2 regions of the Rhodococcus chondri genome follow, and region 1 is predicted to be linked to the other one. Evidence: riboswitches for the same ligand, from Rfam matches in the RefSeq annotation. Region 1 holds a riboswitch; the other holds the start of a gene.

What was found. A riboswitch is a leader RNA that binds a small molecule or an ion and turns the genes downstream of it on or off. The one in region 1 is predicted to bind cyclic di-AMP.
Region 2: it holds a riboswitch for cyclic di-AMP, as region 1 does, so the genes downstream of both, Q8814_RS05355 (C40 family peptidase) here and Q8814_RS12030 (transglycosylase family protein) in region 1, are expected to answer to the same signal.

Annotation. Positions count from the first base shown of each region.
Region 1 covers NZ_JAUZMZ010000057.1:21,110-24,505, forward strand. The annotation lists gene Q8814_RS12020 (helicase-associated domain-containing protein) at 1-238, opposite strand, end outside; gene Q8814_RS12025 (hypothetical protein) at 299-487, shown strand; gene Q8814_RS12030 (transglycosylase family protein) at 578-1,174, opposite strand; cyclic di-AMP (ydaO/yuaA leader) riboswitch at 1,185-1,309, opposite strand; gene Q8814_RS12035 (YccF domain-containing protein) at 1,634-2,026, opposite strand; gene Q8814_RS12040 (hypothetical protein) at 2,023-2,283, opposite strand; gene Q8814_RS12045 (cold-shock protein) at 2,459-2,869, shown strand; gene Q8814_RS12050 (DUF2771 domain-containing protein) at 2,968-3,396, opposite strand, start outside.
Region 2 covers NZ_JAUZMZ010000018.1:29,845-33,240, reverse strand. The annotation lists gene Q8814_RS05360 (DEDD exonuclease domain-containing protein) at 1-1,064, opposite strand, end outside; cyclic di-AMP (ydaO/yuaA leader) riboswitch at 1,510-1,674, shown strand; gene Q8814_RS05355 (C40 family peptidase) at 1,690-2,280, shown strand; gene Q8814_RS05350 (C40 family peptidase) at 2,464-3,396, shown strand, end outside.

The DNA.
Region 1 (3,396 bases):
CGAGGCGGGACAGTGCATCGATGACCCCGAAGTCCGCGGTGGTGAGTTCGTCGGCTGCACGGAACACCGACGCGCGTTGCCGCGCCCGGTTGGCCAGCACGCTCATCGTGGCGGGTGGCGGCACCACCAGATCGGGGCGTGCGCGCAGCAGTGCGGCCAGCTCGGTGTCGCGGCGGCCGGAAAGCCAGTCGGCGAGCGCGTCCGCTGCCGAGTCCGGAGCGGGTGTGGTGGAGGTCATCGGCTCCAGATTAGATACCTGAGCTAGCCCGCGACGAACTCACCTGCCAAAATGGGCGGCATGGCTGACACTTCGAAGAAACAGTATGTCGATCGCGGCTGGCCGGAGCTGGCCGACGGCGACCACGCGGTGACCGAGCTCTCGTCGACGCGCTCGGGCCCCCTGTCCCCGTACGGCGAGGACGTCGAGTTCCCCCTGCCGGTGGACGACCTTCCGTACATGCATCCCCGGACCATCATCAACCGCTGATTCTTCGAATCGTCCGGCTTCGGCGAGAAGCCGGACGAACGGAAAGAGGCCCCGCACCGAATCGGTGCGGGGCCGCTTTGCGCTGGAGATTTACTGCGGGAGCGCCGCGCGTACGGCGTCGAGGATGTTCGGATCGAGGGGGATTCCGGCGTCCTGCAGCGCCTTGACGCCCTGCTCGAAGCCGTCGATGGCGCTCTGGGGCTTGACGGTGACCGTGGGCACCTCGGCGAGCTGCGGCACCGGGTTGCTCGTGACCGGAGCGGACTGTGCGGGCGCCGCGGGGGCGCTCGGCGTGCTGTCGACGCTGCGCTGCGCGGGTGCGCTGGACAGGCCGAGGCTCGAGGAGCAGGAGGGCCATGCGCCCCAGCCCTGACCGGCGAGCACGCGCTCGGCAACGGCGATCTGCTGATCGCGGCTGGCCTGGTTGGCGGTCGGCGCGTAATTCTGGCCGCCGTAGGCGTTCCAGGTGCTGGGCGAGAACTGGAGTCCGCCCTGGTAGCCGTTGCCGGTGTTGATGGCCCAGTTTCCGCCGGACTCGCACTGTGCGAGGCGGTCCCAGTCGGAGTCGGGGGCGGCAGCGGCCGTGCCGCTGAACGCGACACCCGTAACGCCGAGGACTGCGCCGGTCAGCGCGAACTTCGCGAGGTTACGACCGGTGTTGGTGGGCTTGCGATGGCGTCCGCTCATGTCGGTTCCGAGTTCCTCTCCGTGCGCCTACGAGGTCAGCTGTCGGGTTCGGACTGAAGAGGTAGTCCGGCTTTCGCGCTCTGTGGGAGCGGTCCTGCTTCACCCCGAGGGTCGCCGTGTCGGCGGCCCGGGCCTCCTGGGAACTTCCCGGTGGGGGCTGTTCCCTGGGAGACCGGTTGGGTCCCCCGTTTCCTGTCCCGTGGATCGTTCGTCGGGATAACCGGGTTCCGCGGGACAGGAATTTGGCGCTGCGGGCCCGGGTTGGTCGAGCCAGGTGGTCCGACCGGAAATGACGGTAACGGGTTCTGCGCCCGAGTGTCACTGATTGGTAACGCGCGATTCGTTCTCGTCCGCAGCGGGCCTCGGAGGACACACGACCGAACCCGCAGGTAACCGAGGGTCCGAGCGGTCAAACCCGTTTCGAGCTCGGTTTGTTATCCCGCTGTTATGTGACGAAGGTCACGTGTAACTCGGGCGGCTGTCGATGGGGACGATGTCCTTGCCGAGCGGCATCAACGAGATCGGGATCATTTTCAGGTTGGCGATCGCAAGCGGAATCCCGATGATCGTCACGGCCATGGCAAGCGCTGTGAGGACGTGACCGAGCGCGAGCCAGATGCCGGCGACGATGATCCAGATCACATTGCCGATCAACGACGCCGTGCCCGCCGTGGGCTTGTCCACAGTGGTCTTACCGAACGGCCACAAGGCGTACACGCCGATGCGGAACGACGCGATGCCGAACGGGATCGTGATGATGAGTACGAAGCAGATCAGGCCCGCCACGAAATAACCCAGCGCCAGCCACAGCCCGCCGAAGACGAGCCAGATGATGTTGAGCAGCACTCTCACGACGACTCACCGTTCCTTGCTCTGCGTCCGGACCGAAGCGCGAACATGATTGCCAGGACGAAGCCCAGAGGCCACGCCAGGGTCAGCAGATACAGCACCAGACCGGGGGTGCCGTCCGTGACAACCGGGGTCAGGAAGATCGCGACCACCGCGACGACGCCGACCAGGAAGCAGGCGACGGCCGCTTTCAGTAGTCCGTTACGCGGCGGCAGTTCGTGGCGTGACGACGCCGAGGAATCCGAGGAAGAAGTGCCCACGGTGTTCCACGGTAGTCGCCGCCGGCCCGGACCGGCCACGTGCGTCGGGGGACAGGAGATGCGTGCGGGGTACACTGGCATCCTCTACGCGTCCCGCTCCAGATGAGTTGGGGCGCGTTGTTTTGCATATCCACTCGTGCCTGCGGGCACGGCTGTCGAGGAGCAGGTGAGCGCGGTGCCAACCGGCAAGGTGAAGTGGTACGACGTCGAGAAGGGCTTCGGCTTCCTGTCTCAGGACGAGGGAGAGGACGTCTACGTGCGGTCCTCCGCACTGCCCGACGGAGTGGAAAGCCTCAAACCCGGTCAGCGAGTCGAGTTCGGGATGGCCGTGGGCCGTCGCGGACCCCAAGCGCTCAAGGTCACCGTCCTCGAACAACCGACCGTGCGACAGCAGGGCGGACGACGTGAGGCGCCGGCGCGCGAACGACGGGCACCCGACGAGCTGCACGGCATGATCGAGGACATGATCAAGATCATCGAAGGGGCCATCCAGCCGGACCTTGCGCGGGGTCGCTACCCCGACCGCAAGAACGGCCAGCGGATCTCCGAGGTCATGCGCGCTATCGCCCGCGAGCTCGATCACTGACACCGTCCGGCTGCGCTCAACCGACCGGATGGTTCATCCGGTCGGTTGAGCGGCGTGGCACGGGTGCGGGCTCATTGCCGCGCGGGAACGCGCGGGGATCAGAACGTCTGGATCGCCCACACTGCGTGAGCGATCGGCTCACCTGCCTCGTCGACGACCGCCGACGGCAACTGGATCTCGATGCCGAGCAGCTGCGTCGACGGGTCGCTCGGAACGGTCACCGCACGCTGCTGACCGGGTTCGAACATCACGCCGTCGAGGAACGTCTGACCGGACCTGCGGTCGCCGTACACCGCGATCAGGCGCCACGGCGCGTCCGTGATCTCCGGGGGCAGCGACAGCTGCAGCGGGTATCCCGCCGGTACGTCGATCCTGGTGATCGGGTTCTCCACGCACTCCTCGAGATTGATATTGCAGTGCTGGGTCGGGTCCGCCGTCACCGTCTGCCCGTGGGCGTAGGCGGTGATCGTCGGCCGCTTCGGCTCGGCGTTGTCGACGAGCTTCCACACCACCGCGGCCAGCCCGGC
Region 2 (3,396 bases), on a different contig from region 1:
AGGGTAGCCGCAACCTCCGTGGCTGCGGCGCGTGACGAGAACGGTCCCACCGCGTCGGCGCTAGGTGTGCGGCCGACGGCGAGCCGAGGGAAGGCTTCGTCGGTGAGAACGATCCACCAGCCGCGTGTGGGGTACTTGGAACGACGGTTGTACGGAGGCGTGTGGGCGGCGAGCAGACGCAATTCGCGTACTCCGGCCTCGAGCCCGTGGGAGCACTCGACATGGTCGATGCGGGTGGTGAGGGCCACCATCTCGCGGAGTCGCGGTCGTGTTTCCGATCCGGTGAAGTAGTTGCGGACGCGGCGGTGGAGGTCCACCGCGGTGCCGACGTAGAGAACCTCGTCGGACGGGCCACGGAACAGGTACACCCCGGGCCGGTGCGGAAGGTGCGCGGCGAGGGAGCGCTTGGCGCGTTGTTCGGCGGTGACCGCGGGGATGTAGTCGCGCAGTTCGGTCAGGCTGTGAACGCCCAGGTTGCCGATTCGTTCGATCAGCGCGTGCAGCACATCCACGGTGGCGCGGGCGTCGTCGAGCGCCCGGTGGGTGGGCTGGGTCGAGACGCGGAACAGCTCCGCGAGTGCGGATAGGCGCACCGACGGCGCTTCGTCGCGGCCGAGCACTCGGCGTGCCAGCTTCACGGTGCACACGACCTGGAATCGCGGCCACGAATGGTCGCAGCGCGTGGCGGCGGCCCGCAGGAATCCCACGTCGAACCCGGCATTGTGGGCGACGAGGACGGAGCCGGCCGCGAACTCGAGGAAAGAGGGGAGCACCTGCTCGATTCGCGGGGCGGCGTAGACCATGGCCGTGGTGATGCCGGTGAGCCGCACGATGTCGGGTGGGATCGAACGTCCGGGGTCGACGAGGGTGGCGAATTCTCCGAGGACTTCGCCGCCGCGGACCTTGACCGCGCCGATCTCGGTGATGGCGTCTTCGCTCGCGCTGCCTCCCGTGGTCTCCAGGTCGACGACGACAAAGGTGGTTTCGCGCAAGGGCGTGTCCAGTTCGTCGAAACTGAGTTGGACACCCGGTCCGTTGTCGGTGGATCTGGGCGACGGCGTCATGTGGGTGAGCCTAGAAAGCGGCACCGACAGCTCCGCGCGAACCCGGCAAAAGCCGCTACGGGCCGGGGAGGGAGACGAGCGTCACATCGAATCGTGGTTTCGCCGGGGAGGGTAGCGGTGGGTGGCGGTCGATCCGCGCGGACGGGGGTGCGCGGCGCCCGTCGTCCGGGCGGCCGTCTCGACGGCTCGGGGCACTCGAATCCGGCCCCTGCCTGGGAAATCGTTCTCGCTCCGTCGCTCACGGAGGGGTAGCCGGGGGCGATGGGGACAGGCCCATCCCCTTCGTCGTTACACGACTGTTATCGGATAGGCCTGCCGCCCGTCCCGAAACGGGTAACCACCCCAAATGGGACAACCCTCACTTGGAGTGTTCGACATCTTCGATGCCGTTTCGTAATCTTCCTGAGACCAAGCGGAGAGTTTGGCGGCCCACCGGGTCGCAGCCGCTCGGCCACCGCCTAATCGGGACACCCACACAGGTGCCCGAGCCGGGGACCCACTTAGTACCTGGGGTGAATCCCCTCGACCGCGTCAGCGGACAGAGGGGTAGGGCTGAATTCTTCCGGCCCGAACCCGTCAGCTAACTCGGTCGGCGGGTAACGGAAGAATTGGAGAACATCCCCTCGTGGTCTCACAGAATCGTATGCGTTCCGTTCGGCGTGCAGTTGTTGTCGGCGCGCTGGCACTCGGCGCAGTTACCGTCTCGACCGGGCCCGCGATGGCGGCACCCGTCAGCATCCCCGGCGTCGGCACCTTCGACCTTCCCGCCGGCGTGACGGTCCCGGCGGAGGTCACCAACCTTCTGCCGCCGGCTCCCCAGGCTCCGCAGGCTGCTCCGGCCGCGGCTCCGGCGCCGTTCACCGCGCCGTACTCCTCGGTCGGTCAGCGCGCCGCCGATGTCGCCCAGAGCAAGATCGGCGCCCCGTATGTCTACGGTGCGGCCGGCCCCAACGCGTTCGACTGCTCCGGTCTCGTCCAGTGGGCGTTCCAGCAGGTGGGCCTGAACGTGCCGCGCACCAGCTACCAGCAGGCGTCCGCGGGCCAGTCGGTGCCGGTCTCGGCCCTGCAGCCCGGCGATGTCGTGTCGTTCTACGGCGGCAGCCACACCGGCATCTACATCGGCAACGGCAACATCGTCCACGCGTCGACCTCGAGCCAGCCGGTCAAGATCGCGCCGCTGAACTCGATGCCGGTCGACGGCGCACGCCGCTTCTGATTTCGAGTCCGATCGGAGCGTCCCGCGTCTGATCGAGGCATCCGCGTGAGGGTGGGTCGGCTTCGTGCCGGCCCACCCTCACGTCGTTACCGGGGTGCCGATCCGTGTTGCTACTGCCGGGTAGACACAAACCTATGCCATTCCGTAACCTGATCGAGATCTTTGGGAAAGGACGCACTCCTCGTGGTTTCCGACAGGACGAAATCGGCTGTTCGCACCGTTCTCGCCGGCACGGTACTTCTCCTCCTCGGCATCACCTCCGCACCCGCAGCGGCGGACCCGGCCGGCGACAGTCCGACGGCACAACTCGAGCACCTCGCGGATCTCTCGCGCCGATCCGAGCAGACGACAGAAGCCATGCACCAGGCCGGAATCGACCTCGACGCGAGAATCGCCGAGCAGCACGCCGCCGAGAGCCGGGCCGTAGCCGACCGGGAGGCGTTGACGGCGGCGCAGACGGAGGTCGCGCGCTTCCGACCGGTCGTCGACAAGCTCGCGCGGGCCAACTACCGCGGGGCGCGTACCAACCGACTGTTCGCCGTTATGGTCAGCGACTCACCGCAGCAGATGCTCGACCAGATGGTGCTGCTCGACGTCCTCGGTGAACAGACCTCCCAGGACGTGCAGAAGTTCCGTGTCGCCACCGCCGCCGCCGCCGAAGCCGCCGCGGCGTCACAGCATTCCGCCGAGGCAGCACGACGTGCGGCAGAGCAGGCCCAGTCTCTGCGTGACGATCTCGAACGGCAACGTGGCGAACTCGACACGCAGATCGAGCGTGTCCTCGACGCATTCGACGCGCTCGGTGACCAGGAGAAGGCCGTCCTCGCCGGAACTCCGTTCCCCCCGGGTCTCGACGCAGAGAAGATCCTGTCGCATCTCGTGCCGGGCACCGGAGGTGGAGCGCTGCGCGCGGCGATGACCCGGATCGGCGACCCCTACGTATGGGGCGCTACCGGCCCGAACCAATTCGATTGCTCGGGGCTCGTGGTGTGGGCGTACAAGCAGACGGGCAAGACGCTTCCGCGGTCGAGCCAAGCTCAGGCCCAGGGCGGGATACCGGTGTCGCGGGAAAATCTGCAACCCGGCGACGTCGTCATCTTCTACAACGACGCATCC